2 regions of the Uruburuella testudinis genome follow, and region 2 is predicted to be linked to the other one. Evidence: predicted binding sites of a transcription regulator. Region 2 holds the regulator's gene; the other holds the start of a gene.
The links. The regulator sigma-54, encoded in region 2, starts transcription at its own class of promoters, with help from an activator protein. The targets are predictions, from matches to a motif close to CTGGCACGCTTCATGCTT.

Region 1 (8,173 bases), 630 kb from region 2:
GTCGGCCATCACCGCCGCCAGCAAAGGCCGCAAGCGCGCATCCTGTTGGCCGCGCAGCAGCCCCGGCGGCGGATTCTGCCATTGCGGCTGCTGCCAGCAATAGCGCACCAGCCATACCAGCAGCGCTTGCGCCAAACCGTTGACCACGCTGTAGGCGCCTTCCGCTTCATCTTCGGCCGTCTGCATTTCCAGCTGCAACAAGCCCACCCAGGCGCGCAGTTGCGGCAGGTCCTGCCACGGCACAATCACCACCGGCGGATAGCCTTGCAGCAAATCATCCAGCAGGCTGCCCGGCAGCCGGTAATCAAAGCGCCCGCACAGCATGCCCAAATCTTCCCGCCCCGAAGTGTTGCTTTTCAAGGTCCACGGTCCGCGCCGGCAAAACGACACCGGCGCCGCCTCGCCGCTGCCGTTGTAATCGCTGATGCAATGCTCGCCGCCGCCGGGCAGAAACACCAAATCGCCCGCATACAGCCGCTGCGGCGGCGCATCCGGCAGCTGCAATACGCCCGTGCCCGAAGTGACGATATGCACATAAGCCCGCCGCTCTGTTTCCGGGTGGCGCAACTGCCAGCGCCCGCTCACCATGCATTGCGTGTCGATTGCCGCCGACACCTGCGCGTATTCCAGCAGCTTGTCTAAAATATTGCTCATCAAAAACCTTTATCTCATTTGTTGTTTTAGGACACCCTAGACCATCCCGGCTGTCAAAATCCATCCGTACACGAATGTTTAACAGCCGTTAATGCGCTTTTTGCAACGAAAAAAGAGATTATCAGATAAGCGAGTGTGCTGAAACAAGCGCAAAATAAACGCATCGATTATCAGCAAGACCACCGTAAAGGAGCAACACCATGTTTTTAGACTGGAAACAACACGCCGCGCTGGTGAAAAAAGCCTTCGGCAAACTCGGCGGCAAGCATCCGCGCATGTTGCAGGCTTATCAGGCGTTGGAGCAGGCCGCAGCTGCCGAAGCGCTTGATGCGAAAACCCGCGAGCTTATCGCCCTGGCCGTGGCGGTTACCACCCGTTGCGAAAGCTGCATCAGCGTGCATGCCGAAGCCGCAGTAAAAGCCGGCGCTACCGACAGCGAAATCGCCGGCGCCTTAGCCACTGCGATTTCACTCAACGCCGGCGCCGCCTACACCTATTCGCTGCGGGCGATGGAGGCCGTGGAGAGCCAGCGCGGAAATTAAGCCGGCTGGCAGTCAATATAAAAAATAAAACAAATACATAACACATTAAGCCAGGAAGAAATTCTTTTTTTAACCTGTAAATAACTTGAAAGGATTTACAATGGATTTCTATCGTGACTTAATCAACAAGATTGCCAACTCAGAGCAACTGGGTGTGCATTTATGCCGGATTGCTATCGCCGTGGTGTTTTTGTGGATAGGCTGGCTGAAATTTATTCCTTACGAAGCCGACAGCATCGTGCCGTTTGTGGCCAACAGCCCGTTTATGTCGTGGCTGTATAACGACCCGCTCAACTATCTGCAATATATGAACCACGAAGGCGCGCTGATACCCGAACACCGCATTTGGCACGAAGCCAACAACACCTACGGCTATTCCAACGGCCTGGGCGTGGTTGAAATTGCGTTTGCGCTGCTGCTGCTGTCGCACTATCTTTCGCCCAAAGTCGGCTTTTTCGGCGCCTTGCTGTGCTTTTTAACCCCGTTTGTGACCTTCACGTTTTTGCTGTTCACACCTGAAACCTGGGTGCACGGCGCCGATGCGCACACCGGCTTTCCCTACCTTTCCGGTGCCGGGCGTTTGGTATTGAAAGACATCATGATGCTGGCCTGCGGCTTCGTAGCCATGGTGGATTCGGCCAAAGCCATCCGCAAACAATCGGCTGATGCGGTTGCGGCATAAGCTTTGATCGGCAATAAAATCAGGCCGTCTGAAAACTGTTTCAGACGGCCTGATTTTATGCTGGATTTGTTAGGCGGTTGTGGGTGGGTTGTGTGGGCAGCGATGACGCTACAATAGCTGCACGGTTTGTGAGTTGGCCATTTATTTGCAAGAAACCGGCAGGAAATTATCAGGTACGGTGCCGCCGCAAACCCAAGAGGTGTTCCCTTGCTGGTCATTTACGGTAAACCCGGGCGTTAAGGTAACGGTTAATCCCTGGATGGGGGTAGCAGCTTGCTGGGAGATGGTGGCGGTGATAACACCGCTATTGTTATCTACGTTAATCCTATCCACATAATTACCCGCATTACCCCCTCTTTGAGAGATGGCTGCATTGATGGGGAGGCTACCGGTATCCGCATAAGCAGCTTCTACTTCAACTTTTAAACTTGCGGCCAATTGAATGGCTTCCGATACTTGAGCACGGGCAACATAATTTGTGTAGGCAGGTAAAGCTATTACCGCCAATATGCCGATGATACCTATCACAATCATCAGTTCAATTAACGTAAATCCTTTTGTTCGATGGTTAGATAGCATAGCCGCCCCTTGAATATTTTCATAGAAAAAGCGGGGCATAAGCCCCGCTTTTTTAACTTTGATTATCGTGCCTGTTTACTCGCGGCAAGATGCAGGGCGGAATTTGGCGTCAATGGTGCCATTACAAGCCCAAGTAAAGGAGCCGCCTTGTTGAGTCGGCGTAAGTGTTAAGGTTCTGCCTCGGATATCGGCATTTGTATCTGTTTCGCGCATGGTTGCAGTAATAACACCCTCACCACCAATCGTCACTTGTTCTACATAACGGCCATTAATATCCGTCGGCGCTGCTACGCCTGCGTCTGCATTATCATCCGGCCATTCACCACGATCGGCAAAGAATTCGGTAACGGCTGCTTTTTGGCCTTCAGCCAAAGAGAAGGCTTCAGATACTTGAGCGCGTGCAGTGTAGTCTTGGTAAGCCGGCAAAGCGATGACAGCCAAAATACCGATAATGGCAATAACAATCATCAGCTCGATTAAAGTAAAGCCTTTTTGGGTTGCTTTCATGTTCTTAAAACTCCAAAATAAATGAAATGTGAATAATTTTTAGTATAAAACCGTAATGTGTTCGGCATGTTTATAGCAAAACGAAGAAGGAATAAACAGCTTTCCGCCCTTGCCGCGCCGCTGCTCTGATTCGGCACGTGGGTGGCGGATGAGTGGTAGCAAGCATCTGCCATGCCAAATATTTAAAACAGCGGTGAGTTTTTATAATAAATTGTTTTATATTAATTTTTATATTTTTGGCTTTTGAAAGCCTACCGTTTCAGACGGCCTGAAACGGTAGGCGTGGCAACAGGCTGCCGCATTTTGTCAGTTTTGGCGTTTTTTGTCATGCATTTTGTGTATTTTTTCGGCATAACAAGCCGGTTGCCGGAGGCGGCTGTCTGTGAGCGGAAAAGGGTAGGCGGCAAGATAATATTTTTGGCATTTTCTGTTATTTTGAAAGTTATTCTTGTTATGTTACTATCCGAGCCTTTCTAATTTATGCCGGCTGTGTGAATGATGCGTACGCCTTTTGATGAACCGAAATATGCGCCTGTGGTCCGCCCGGGGGAATGGTTGTGGGCGGTGGCGGTGATGATGCTGCCGCCGCTGAATCTGCTTGCTGCTTGTTTTTGGCTGTTTGGGCGCAATACCAATCCGAGTAAGGTCAATTATGCCAAGGCTTTGCTGATGCTGTATGGCTGGTTGGCGGTGGCGGGAGGTGTGGCTTGGGTGGTGTTGGAGCGCAGCGGTTATTTGCCGCTGCTGCTGGGTTTTTTCGGGGCGGCTTGAAAAAGCGGGCGGCTGAGTTTGTTGAAGTGTCGGGCGGGGCGGGTTATGTTTTGCTCCCGTGGAGCAGGGAACGGAGTGCCGCGCTGCCGACAGAGCGCTCATCAAACGCTGACCGAACCACCCGAACGGTAATCGAACGCCGGCGGATAATTTCATTTCCGTTATCCATCAGCCCGGCAGCCCGTGATGATTGGCTCCGTGCCCGAGTGTTGCGCTGTAAGCCTGCTGCATTGCTGCTCTTCGCGCATACCCTTTACAAAAATCACCTGGCTGCATCGGTTTGCCTTATCCGCTCACTTTTATGAATGGATATTATTCTGTAAACAAGGCCGTCTGAAAGCATGTTTTTTCAGACGGCCTTTGTATGCGCAGGGTTTTCGTGGGCAGAATTCATGCGATACACGATGTGGGTCGGATGTTTGAATCTGACATTTTCAGACGGCTGAAATCATTTGGTATCAATAAGAATCTCGAACGATTTGTCGGATACAAGTATCTGATCTGCGCCTGCCACACTTGTTCCACCAAAAGTTTGAATGTTCAGCAACACCATTCCCTCCCGTGCCAACGGGTTAGGGCAAAACAGTAAAGGGCTGTCGGCAGCCAATGTGAAAATAACCTGATTGCGTTGGCTTGTCTTGGCTATCTATACGCTGAATATATGCTGAAGGCCGTCTGAAACGCTTGCAGATGCGGGTTTCAGACGGCCTTTGTGTGGTGCTTTGATATCAGGCGTTGCCTTCTTGGTTTTGCTGATACATGGCTTCGAAGTTAATCGGGGCGAGCAGCACGGGCGGGAAGCCGGCGCGGGTGATGGTGTTGGACACGGCTTCGCGGGCGTAGGGGAAGAGGATGTTGGGGCAGGCTACGGCCAGCAGCAGTTGCACGTCTTCTTCGGGGATGTTGGCGAGGCGGAAAATGCCGCCTTGCGATACTTCGTTGAGGAACATCACGCGTTCGTCTTCGAGCTTGGCGGTTACGGTTACGGTTACGCTCACTTCATAGAATTCGTCTTCGAGTTTGCTGCTCTCGGTGGAAACGCGCATGTCGACTTCCGGCTCGCTTTGCTCCAGAAAAATGCGCGGGGCATGCGGCACTTCCAGCGACATATCTTTTACATACAGTTTTTCGATGCTGAATACGGGTTGTAATTCTTCGCTCATAAGGGTTTCTCTCTATAGGAGGGGTTGGGCTGCGTTTGCAGCAAAGGATATCGGGTGCTGTGTTTCAGTCTTGCGGCTCGCCGTTCAGCAGCTCGTTTAGGCCGCCTTGTCGGTGCAGGCTGTATAAATCGGTAAAACCGCCGACGTGGGTGGTGCCGATAAAAATCTGCGGCACGCTGCGCTGGCCGGTAATCTGCTGCATTTCGGCATAGGCGGCGGGGTCGCGGTCGACGCGGATTTCTTCGATGCCGGTAACGCCGAGTGATTTTAAAAATTGTTTGGCCATGGTGCAATAAGGGCAGTAGGGGCCGGAGTAGAGCTTGACGGGTTGCATAAGGGGGCGTTTGCTTTCGGTTGTGCGGTTTGGTCGGCCGGGGTTGGCGGCCATTCGTGTATGAGGCAAATACTCATTCATCGAATCGAATGGTTACGAAGCCCCAATATGTGGGCGCGGCTTCGATTTTACAAGGCTTGCGGTTTTTGTAAAAGTGCGCGGGTATGCTGTTGCGGACCGGGTGTCGGCAAGGATTTGTTTTTAATGGGTTTCAGACGGCCTTGCTGAAAGGTGCGCTGTTGCGCCATACACGCCGGCTGCTTGCAGGAGATCGGTCAGCAGTTTGTCGAGATCGGGCAGATAGTCGGGCGAGCGATCGCTGTTGATAATCACCACCAGGGCGAGTGGGGGCTGTGTGGCGGTTTGCGGCAGCCAGTAGCCGGCCAGTGCGCGCACGTTTTTGAGGGTGCCGGTTTTCAGGTGCAGCGGGCGGCCGATATGTTTGAAACGGTTTTTGAGGGTGCCGTCGTGACCGGCAACGGGCAGGCTGTCGGTAAAGGCCGTCTGAAAGGGGCTGTGCCAGGCGTTGGCGAGTATTTGGCCCAGCATGCGCGCTGTGAGCCGTTCGCGCCGCGAGAGGCCGGAGCCGTTTTCCAGCACCAGCGCTTCATCATCGATGCCTGCCTGTACCAATTGGCGGCGGACTTCGGCTTCGGCACGTCGCGCGGTGCTTGGGTTGCCGGCGGTTGAGCCCAAGGTGAGAAACAAGCTGCGGGCGATGATGTTGTTGGAATGTTTGTTCATGTCGGCGAGCACTGCGGCCAGCGGCTTTGATTGGTTGGCGGCCACGGTGGTGGCGTGCCGGGGTGCGCGGCCGGTGCGCCAGCCGTCTGCAATGCCGCCGCCCGCGGCGCGCCAGTGGTTGATAAAGCTTTTGCCGGCAAAGGCCGTCGGGTCGAGCATATTGATAAAGATTTCCTGCCCCAGGCAGCTTGCGGGTATTTGGCCGTCAAACCATAAGGTGCCGTTTTGATAGCGGGCTTGCAGATAGGGTTTCAGCGATCGGCAGGCCGTGGTGCCGGCGGTAATGGTGCTGCGGTTTTGCAGGGGGATGCCCGGCAGCGGCGGGTTGAGCGAGATCTCGGGGTTGCCGAGCGCGTTGCGTTCGGGTTTGGCCCACACCACTTTATAGGCCAGCATCTGCGGGTCGGGCGCGGTGGCGAAGGTTTCGCCGGCATCGTCGTCGAAATCATCGGCGCTGCCTGTGCTTTGCCACACGCTGCGGTCGAGCACCAGTTGTCCGCTGATGTTGCGGATGCCTTGTGTGCGCAACTGGCTTTGCATGTCGAGCAAGTCGTTTTGGTCGAGCACGGGGTTGCCGCTGCCCACCCAGTAAATATCGCCTTCCAACACGCCGTTGCGGACGGCGGCATCGGATTTCCATTCGGTGAGCCAGCGGTAATCATCGCCCAATGCGCGCAGGGCGGCAAAGGTGGTCACCAGTTTCATGGTGGAAGCGGGGTTGACTGCTGCATCGGCGCGGTGGGCGGCAATCACTTCGCCGCTGGCCAAGTTTTGCGCATACACGGCAACTTCGTCGGTGCGGATGCGGCCGAAATCCAGCGCGGCGGCATGGGCAGACAGCGCCAGCAGCGCGGTTATCAAGAGGGTGCGGAGCATTTCAGACGGCCTGGGCTTAATCGTGTTCATGGTGGTGTAGGGCAAAAAAATCATGAGGCGGCGGGTTAGATTGTTTGGTCAACGGATATTACAGGCCGTCTGAAAGCGTTGGCAAAATGCTGGGCAGACGGACGCTCTTTTTTATACTTCTTGCGGATCGATGTCTACCGACCAGCGCACTTTATGATGGCTGTGATGTTGCAGCAGCCGCAGCCATTGTGCCACCGCCTGATGCAGGGCGCGGCGGTCGGGACTTTCAAGAAACAGCTGTGCCCGCTCGCGCTCGGCCAGCCGCACCATCAGCATCGGCGCGGGGCCCATTTGCGATACGGTGTCGGGCAGCTGCTCCGCCACTTCGGCTTTGATGTCGTGCAGAAATTGCAGGGCGGTGCCGATATCGGGCGCATCGGCGCGGATGGCCGCTTGAAAACCGTAGGGCGGCATGGCAAACAGCCGGCGTTCGGCCAGCGCTTCATCGGCAAAGCGGCGGTAATCTTGCATTTGCACGGCGGCAAACACGGGGTGGTCGGGCAGTTGGGTTTGAATCAGCACGCGGCCGGCGGATTCGGCGCGGCCGGCGCGGCCGGACACCTGCATCAGCTCGGCAAATAATCGCTCGGGCGCGCGGAAATCGGCACTGTAGAGGCTGCCGTCGGCGTTGAGCACCAGCACCAGATTGAGGCGGGCGAAATCGTGGCCTTTGGCCAGCATCTGCGTGCCGACCAGAATGTCGATGCTGTGTTCGCTGATGCGGCGGTATAAGTTGGCCCAATCGTTTTTGTTGGCGGTGCTGTCGCGGTCGACCCGCTCGATACGGGCTTGCGGCAGGGCTTGGCGCAGGGTTTCTTCCACCCGCTGGGTGCCGTGGCCGACGGCGGTCAAATCTTGGTTGCCGCAGTCGGGGCATTGGCGGGGTATGGCTTGGCGGTAATCGCAATGGTGGCAGCGCAACTGGCGCGCGCGTTGGTGCAGCACCATTTTGGCGGAGCAGCGCGGGCAGCCGAATGTGTGGCCGCAGTCGCTGCAAAACAGGGCGGGGGCAAAGCCGCGGCGGTTGAGGTAAACCAACGACAGGCCGCCCTGACGGAAGTTGTCGTGCAGCAGCTTGAGCGCCGGCGTGGAAAAGCCGTTGTCGAGTTTCAGACGGCGTATGTCGAGAATCTGCACCTGCGGCAGTTGTGCGGCGGTGTGGGCGCGCCGGCTCAGCTCAAGCAGCATGTATGCGCCGCTGTGCGCTTTGTGCCAGCTTTCCAGGCTGGGGGTGGCGCTGCCGAGTATGATCGGGCAGGCGGCCTGTTGTGCTCGCCACACCGCCAAATCA
Region 2 (8,173 bases):
TCAGCGCTTCGGGCAGCTCAAAATCAAAATCAGAAATATGCATTTAATATCACCAACACAAAATATTTATCCAGCCCGCCATTATACGCGGATTCTTTTTTCAGACGGCCTAAAATCAAAATAATACCCGGCCGGCAGCATGCCCGATACTGTATCTGCAAAAAATGCCTCTGCGTTTATCTGCACCTTAAAAATACTTTCGCGCTTCAGCAAGATGGCATTTCCCGCCAAATCCTTTAGAATAAATACTCTCGGGCATAAAAGCCCTTTTTCTTAAAAAAAACGAAACAGCTTTTTCTCTGCCAAAACCGCCTTTTTTTGATATTTTACTAGACATTTAACGGCAAGTTAGCGAAAATGCACCATTATTATGACCCTGTTAACCATAAGAAATTGTATTCATTCCCGCTCATGACCCGGCATTCTTTTTCCCCTTTTACACCGCAGCTTGCGGTATTCAGGCCGGGTGCCTGACGGCGCAGACATCCCGGCAGCCGTTTATCCGCTGCCGGCGCATACCTTACCAAAAGGAACCAATATGGACTTACGCAAACTCAAAAAACTGATCGACTTAGTTGAAGAATCAGGCATCGCCGAGATCGAAGTAACCGAAGGCGAAGAAAAAGTGCGCATTACCCGCTCTACCGTATCGCAACAACCGATTTATGCCGCCCCGGCACCGCAAATGATGGCCGCTCCGGCAGCCGCAGCACCCGCTGCCGCTCCGGCAGCCGCCGCTGTGGCCGCACAAGATTTCAGCCAAGCGCAAAAATCGCCGATGGTCGGCACTTTCTACCGCGCCCCCAGCCCCAGCGCGCCGGTATTTGTCGAAGTCGGCCAAAGCGTTAAGGCCGGCGACACCTTGTGCATCATCGAAGCCATGAAGCTGATGAACGAAATCGAAGCCGAAAAATCAGGCGTGGTCAAAGAAATTTTGGTTGAAAACGGCCAACCGGTCGAATACGGCGAACCGCTGTTTATTATTGAATAATACCCACTCACAAAAATAACCTAACGGCGTTGGATCACCTTGTCGTACTCTAGTACTAGTTGTAACGTCTTCGGCTCGCCGCCTTGTTAGCTTACTTTTGTGAATGGGTGTTAAGTGTGTTCAGACGGCCGGCCAAACTGCACAGGCCGTCTGAAACCGGTCAGAACTCAAGCCCACTACGGCTGCAAAAGCATTCTGAAAGAACCCTATGTTAGAAAAAGTCTTGATTGCCAACCGCGGCGAAATTGCCTTACGCATCTTGCGCGCCTGCCGCGAAATGGGCATTGCCACCGTTGCCGTGCATTCCGAAGCCGACAACGACAGCCTGCATGTAAAGCTGGCCGATGAATCTGTGTGCATCGGCCCCGCCGCCTCCGCCCAAAGCTACCTCAACGTACCCGCCATCATCGCTGCTGCCGAAGTGACCGGCGCCGATGCCATCCACCCGGGCTACGGCTTTTTGGCAGAAAACGCCAGTTTTGCCGACCAGGTAGAACAATCCGGCTTCACCTTTATCGGCCCCCGCGCCGACACCATCCGCCTGATGGGCGACAAGGTTTCTGCCAAGCATGCCATGATTGCCGCCGGCGTGCCTTGTGTGCCCGGTTCCGACGGCGCCCTGCCTGATGACAGCGCTGAAATCATGCGCATTGCCGATGAAGTCGGCTTTCCGGTCATCATCAAAGCCTCAGGCGGCGGCGGCGGCCGCGGCATGCGTGTGGTTGAGAAAAAAGAAGACCTCATCCGCTCGGTGGAAATGACCAAAACCGAAGCCGGCGCCGCTTTCGGCAACCCGATGGTTTACATGGAACGCTATCTGCAAAAACCGCGCCATGTCGAAATCCAAGTATTGGCCGACGAACACGGCAACGCCATCTACCTGGGCGAACGCGACTGCTCCATGCAGCGCCGTCACCAGAAAGTTATCGAAGAAGCCCCCGCCCCCGGCATCACCGAAGCCGAACGCGAGCAAATCGGCCAAGCCTGTGTAGATGCCTGCAAACGCATCGGCTACCGCGGCGCCGGTACATTTGAATTTTTGTATGAAAACGGCGAATTTTTCTTTATTGAAATGAACACTCGCGTACAGGTAGAACACCCGGTTACCGAGCTGATCAGCGGTGTAGACATCGTACAGGAGCAAATCCGCGTTGCCGGCGGCCTGCCGCTGCAATACACGCAGGCAGACATCCGCCTCGAAGGCCATGCTTTCGAATGCCGCATCAACGCCGAAGACCCCTACAATTTCATTCCCAGTCCCGGCCTGATTACCAGCTGCCACCTGCCCGGCGGCCTCGGTGTACGTGTCGACAGCCACATTTACCAAGGCTACCGCATTCCGCCCAACTACGACAGCCTGATCGGCAAAATCTGCGTACACGGCAAAACCCGCGAGCAAGCCATGGCCAAAATGCGTGTCGCACTGGCCGAGCTGGCCGTGACCGGCATCAAAACCAACACTGCCCTGCACCGTGATTTGTTTACCGACCCCGGCTTCAGCCAAGGCGGCGTCAGCATCCACTATTTGGAAAAATGGCTGGAAGCACGCAAAGCCGCTCAAGCAGAATAAACATGCCGCAATCACAGGCCGTCTGAAAGCATGAGTTTTCAGACGGCCTTTTTAAACCTTGCACTATCCGTTAAAATCAACAAACTACGACATACCGAAACGTATCCGCCCCACATACCATGCCGTCTGAAACCCTTTCAGACGGCCTTCACAAAAGAAAGACACCATGGCCTACCAACAAACCACCATTGCCGTCAACGACCATATCGCCGAGCCGCTGTCGGATGCCCTGATGGAACACGGCGCACTTTCCGCCGCCATTGAAGATGCCTATGCCGGCACCGCCAACGAACAAGCCATTTTTGGCGAACCGGGCATGCCGGCCGAACAAATCTGGCAGCAAAGCAAAGTGATTGCATTGTTTGACGAACAAGCCGATATCGAAGCCATCATCGGCACAGCGGCACAGCAGTGCGGCATCGACATGCCCGTCTACGAAACCGACCGCCTGCCCGAACAAGACTGGGTGCGGCTCACACAATCCCAATTCGACCCGATTAAAATTTCCGACCGCCTGTGGATTACCCCCTCTTGGCACGATGTGCCCGATGCCGGCGCAGTCAACCTGAAACTCGACCCCGGCCTGGCCTTCGGCACCGGCAGCCACCCCACCACCCATTTGTGCCTGCAATGGCTCGACAACCATCTACAAGGCGGCGAAGCGCTGCTGGATTACGGCTGCGGCTCCGGCATCCTCGCCATCGCGGCGCTGAAACTGGGTGCCGGCAGCGCCGCCGGTGTAGACATCGACGAACAAGCCATCCGCGCCAGCAAAGACAACGCCGCACAAAACGAAGTTGCCGCACAATTTTACCTGCCCGACGCCCTGCCCGAACAACAGTTTGATGTCGTGGTCGCCAATATTCTCGCCAACCCGTTGCGCATGCTCGGCGACATGCTGGCCGGGCGCACCAAACCGGGCGGGCGCATCGTGCTTTCCGGCATTTTAGAAGAACAGGTGGAAGAAATGAGCACCATCTACAGCCAATGGTTTGACTTGGCCGCACCGCAACTGGATAACGGCTGGGCCTGCTTGAGCGGCGTCAAACGCTAGGGTGTCCGGACAATTTGTTTATGAGGGGATTTTTGTTCCTGAAAATGCAGATGCCGGGCAAAAAACGCAGCAAGATTGGACATCTTGCGAGACTTTTTAACGCAGCAGATGCGTTTTCAGGGATAAAATCCGCTCATAAACGACATTCAGTCAGCGTAGCAGCTGTATTTTTAACCCCGTCGGGCAAAAATACAGTTGCTACGCGGCTCCCTCTGCGGGGGAGCGTTGGAGAGTCGGCGGCAAACCGCAGGTTTGCTTCATCACGTATTCCACCATCCCCATCATTTTCAGACGGCCTATTCCTGCCCTCTCGCCAACACCTCGGCATACTCCGGGCAATCTTCTCTGTGCGCACCGCTCAGATAACCGGCACTCATCAAAAAATCATTTTTGGGTTTCAGACGGCCTAACCCTTATTTAAGCCTCGCGGCTTGCGCCCTCTCCCTAACCCTCTCCCACAGGAGAGGGAACTCGGTTGCCGTTATGTTTGCCGTTGCACGTTTGGGGCGGCGTTTGTTTTTATGGCCAATCTCACCACTTCAGCAACCTAGGGTATTCTGACCATTCAGAATGATTCAGATTTTTTGTGATAAAAGTGCTGATGCCAGGTAAAAAACGCAGCAAGATTGAACATCTTGCGAGGCTTTTTAACGCAGCAGATGCGTTTTCAGGGGCAAAATACACCCGTAAATCGAATTGTCCGGACACCCTAGAGGCACGATCGGCATAACGCCATCAAATCAGGAAAACAAGGCCGTCTGAAACCGCACTTTGCAAAACGGTTTTCAGACGGCCTCAAGCAAAAAGCTCCGGATTTCCGGAGCTTTTTTATCGGTCTGATAAGGTTTTATTCTTCTTCGACCACCGCAGGGGCGGGGGCGGAACGGACATCGTTGCTTTTGCCTTTATGTTTCAACACAGCGCGGTCAAGCTTGTCCATCAATACATCTATCGCCGCATACATATCCGACTCAACCGCTTCAACATGCAAATCTTTGCCCACCAGATGCACATCGGCCTCTGCTTTTTTGTTAACTTTTTCCACCGAAAGGGTAACGGTCACAGAAATCACATTGTCTGTATGGCGGTTGATGCGCTCCAACTTGGCGGCAACATGTTTTTTGACGGCTTCAGTTACATCGAAATTCAAACCGGTAATTTTCAGGTTCATGATTTACTCCTTCGGTTGGGGTTTCGGGCTGTTAGGGCATCCTAGGCAGCCCCGGTCAATATTGCCGCCGCCCGGCTCAAGGCTTGCGCTGATGCGCCGGCGGAATATGCAGGGCTTCGCGGTATTTGGCCACCGTCCGGCGGGCGATGTCGATGCCCTGCTGTTTCAACAATTTGCTCAATGCTTCATCAGAATAAGGTTTTTGCTTGTTCTCCGCTGCAACCAATTGCGCCATCACGGCTTTGACCGCACTTTGGCTGGCGCCCTCGCCATCCTCGGTGGCAACGGCCTGTGTGAAGAAATAGCGTAACGCAAACACGCCGCGCGGGCAAGACAAATATTTATGGTTCACCGCCCGCGATACGGTGCTTTCGGCCACACCCAATTCGGCGGCGGCATCTTTCAACAGCATGGGGCTCAGGCCGATTTCGCCGAATACAAAAAAATCTTCTTGCCGCTCAACAATATATTCGGCCAAACGCAATACGGTGCTTTTGCGGTGGGCGAGGCTGTCGATTTTTTGCCGGGCTTCGATTAATTTTTCTTTCCAAACCTTATCCACACCCTCTGCGGCCTCGAGCATGGTGCAGTATTCGCGGTTCAGGCGTATTTTCGGCCAGGCGGATTCATTGCCGCTCACTACCCATCCTTCTTTGCCCTCCCGCACCCATACATCGGGCTGCACATACGCCGTCGGCTCGGCCGAAACAAAACCGTAAGCAGGATAAGGATTTAAACCGGCAATCAAATCAAGGGCCGTCTGAATGGTTTCGGTGCTGTCTTGCGGCAGTGCTTTTTTAAATTTGCCGATATTTTGCTGGCGGCTTTTGCCCAATTGGTCGAGAAACAGGTTGACAATGCGGGCGGCACAATTGCGTGGCGGCGATGCGGGCAGGCGCTGCAATTGCAACAACAGTGATTCGCGCAAATCGGCAGCGCCCACGCCGGGCGGATCGAAGGTGTGCAGCTGGTCGAGCGCTTCTTGCAGGCTGTCTTCTTCCAACATCCATTCCAGCGGCGTGTGGTCAATAATATCGCTGAAGCTGTCGGTTAAATAGCCTTGTTCGTCGAGGAAATCAATCAGAATGTGCACTCGCGCGGCTTCGCTGTCGCTCAAAGGATGTTCGCATACCTGTTTGTGCAAAAAAGCGTTGAAATCGTCTTCTTCGGCCAGTGTCGCCCAAATGTCTTCCGCGTCCTCGCCACTCAAGCGGTTTGCTTTACCGATATCGGCGGAAAGCTGCGGCCCGCTGCCCTCTTCTTCGCTGTCGGGGCGCTCCAATAAAGGGTTATCCTGCAACCATTCTTCCACTTCCTGCTCCAGCTCCAAACCGGACATCTGCAAAATACGCAAAGATTGTTGCAGACTCTGGTTCAGCTGCTGGGTTTGTTTCAGTTTTAGCTGGAAAGTTTGGCTCATGGCAAAGGCTTGATAAAGGCTTAATAGTCGAAGTTTTCGCCCAGATACACGGCGCGGACCTGTTCGTCGTTAACCAGCTCTTCGGGATGGCCGGATGCCAATACGGTGCCGTCGCTGATGATATAGGCCCGGTCGCAGATGCGTAGGGTTTCGCGAACATTGTGATCGGTAATCAACACGCCGATGCCGCGGCTTTTGAGAAATTCGATGATTTTTTGAATGTCGATGACGGCCAGCGGATCCACCCCGGCAAACGGCTCGTCAAGCAAGATGAAGCGCGGTTTCATCGCCAATACGCGGGCGATTTCCACACGGCGGCGCTCACCGCCCGAAAGTGACGGTGCGGGATTGTTGCGCAGGCGCTCGATGTTCAAGTCTGCCAATAATTTATCCAGCTCTTCATTCATCCGGTTTTTGGCTGTGCCGCTGATTTCGAGAATGGCACGGATATTTTGCTCCACCGTCATCTTGCGGAAAATCGAGGCTTCCTGCGGCAAATAGCCCAAGCCCAAGCGGGCGCGCTCATGTATCGGCAAATGGCGGATTTCGTTACCGTCTAATTCCACGCTGCCGTTATCTGCGGCAATCAGGCCCACGATCATATAAAAGCTGGTGGTTTTGCCGGCACCGTTGGGGCCGAGCAGCCCCACCACTTCGCCGCTTTCAATCTCCAGCGAGAAATTTTTGACCACTTGGCGCTTTTTGAAGCTTTTTTGCAGATTTTGAACATTTAAACGGCTGCGTTGGATATCCATATGCATTCACTCTGATGATATATGCTTGCTATTGTAGTCTGTTTTAAGGCCGTCTGAAACGTTATCTTTTCAGACGGCCTTTGGTTTGACAGCCTTGCGGTATCTGAAACGGCCGTCTGAAAATACTGGCTCTCAAAGGCCGGCTGTTTACTGATTCGGCTGAATCACCACGGTAACCCGCTTGCCGCTTCTGCCGCCCGCTGCTTTGCTGCCGCTGACGGTATACACTTCGGTGCGGGTGTTGTAAACAATGCTGGCGCCTTCGGCACGGTCGCCGCCGCGCTGCACTTTGGCGTTGCCGGTCAGCTTCACCACGCCGGTGGCCGATGAATATTCAACCTGGTTGGCCTGCCCCGCTACGGTGCCTTTGTTGCCGTCGAGCGTTTGGCTGAAGCGCACAGGGCTGCCATTGGCGTTCATCAGCTGCTGTCCGTTGTTGTCGCGGGATACGCGCACGCTGCCGGCACGGATATTGAGTGTGCCCTGTTTGATAATCACATTGCCGCTGAAAGTGGTGACTTGATTGGCCTGATCCAACGAGCCTTGATCGGCCTCGATTTCAATCGGCTTGCTGCGGTCACTCTCCAGCGCTGCCGCCGGAACAGCTGCGGCTATCAACACGGCACAAAAAGCGGTTTTAAGGGTTTTGCGGGTCATAAATAATGGCTTTCACTCGTGAAGGTAAATTCAACAAACCTTGTTTGTGGTCATAAGTCAAACCGTTGGCCGTGCCGTGTGATTGGCCGTATTGGTAAACCACCGGCTCATCGGTTTGGGCAATTTCGGTTTGGGTATCCACCATCAGGCTGCCGGTTTTTAAAACACCTGCCGGGCGCCGGGCATCGGCATTTTTGGTCAACACCACATTTTTTTCAAACCACACTTTGCGGTTATCGGTGTTGTAGCGGGCTTCTTCGCTGCTAACGTCATACAGCAGGCTGCCTTTGTCGTAAAGCGACAACTGCGGCTGCGAAAAATAAACATCATCGCTTTTCGGCAGCTGCCAGGCGCTCTGGGCGCTCAGGTTTTCTTTCAGACGGCCGCTCTCATCAAACCGCTTGCCGTCAATACCGTTCATGGCATACTGCGGCTCTTTGGGATTGAGCACCACTTCTTCAACGTCGACTTCGCTGATGCGCCCCAGCCATGCACTCAACCCGCCCAAGCAGGCAGCAAGCACCAGCGGAAACAACCAGCCGTAACGCCATTTTT

Region 1: LVJ83_RS13150 (pilin) is a predicted target of sigma-54. The motif match lies at 3,125-3,142, and genes of this name have one in related genera.

The regions. Positions count from the first base shown of each region.
Region 1 is NZ_CP091508.1:2,868,206-2,876,378, reverse strand. It holds gene LVJ83_RS13175 (AraC family transcriptional regulator) at 1-654, opposite strand, end outside; gene LVJ83_RS13170 (carboxymuconolactone decarboxylase family protein) at 855-1,196, shown strand; gene rclC (reactive chlorine resistance membrane protein RclC) at 1,297-1,878, shown strand; gene LVJ83_RS13605 (pilin) at 2,020-2,496, opposite strand; gene LVJ83_RS13150 (pilin) at 2,533-2,964, opposite strand; gene LVJ83_RS13145 (hypothetical protein) at 3,460-3,735, shown strand; gene secB (protein-export chaperone SecB) at 4,464-4,898, opposite strand; gene grxC (glutaredoxin 3) at 4,963-5,232, opposite strand; gene dacB (D-alanyl-D-alanine carboxypeptidase/D-alanyl-D-alanine endopeptidase) at 5,434-6,906, opposite strand; gene LVJ83_RS13125 (primosomal protein N') at 6,994-8,173, opposite strand, start outside.
Region 2 is NZ_CP091508.1:547,122-555,294, reverse strand. It holds gene queA (tRNA preQ1(34) S-adenosylmethionine ribosyltransferase-isomerase QueA) at 1-43, opposite strand, end outside; gene accB (acetyl-CoA carboxylase biotin carboxyl carrier protein) at 539-991, shown strand; gene accC (acetyl-CoA carboxylase biotin carboxylase subunit) at 1,200-2,561, shown strand; gene prmA (50S ribosomal protein L11 methyltransferase) at 2,728-3,615, shown strand; gene LVJ83_RS02490 (hypothetical protein) at 3,636-4,025, shown strand; gene hpf (ribosome hibernation-promoting factor, HPF/YfiA family) at 4,463-4,786, opposite strand; gene rpoN (RNA polymerase factor sigma-54) at 4,863-6,206, opposite strand; gene lptB (LPS export ABC transporter ATP-binding protein) at 6,227-6,961, opposite strand; gene lptA (lipopolysaccharide transport periplasmic protein LptA) at 7,109-7,618, opposite strand; gene lptC (LPS export ABC transporter periplasmic protein LptC) at 7,599-8,173, opposite strand, start outside.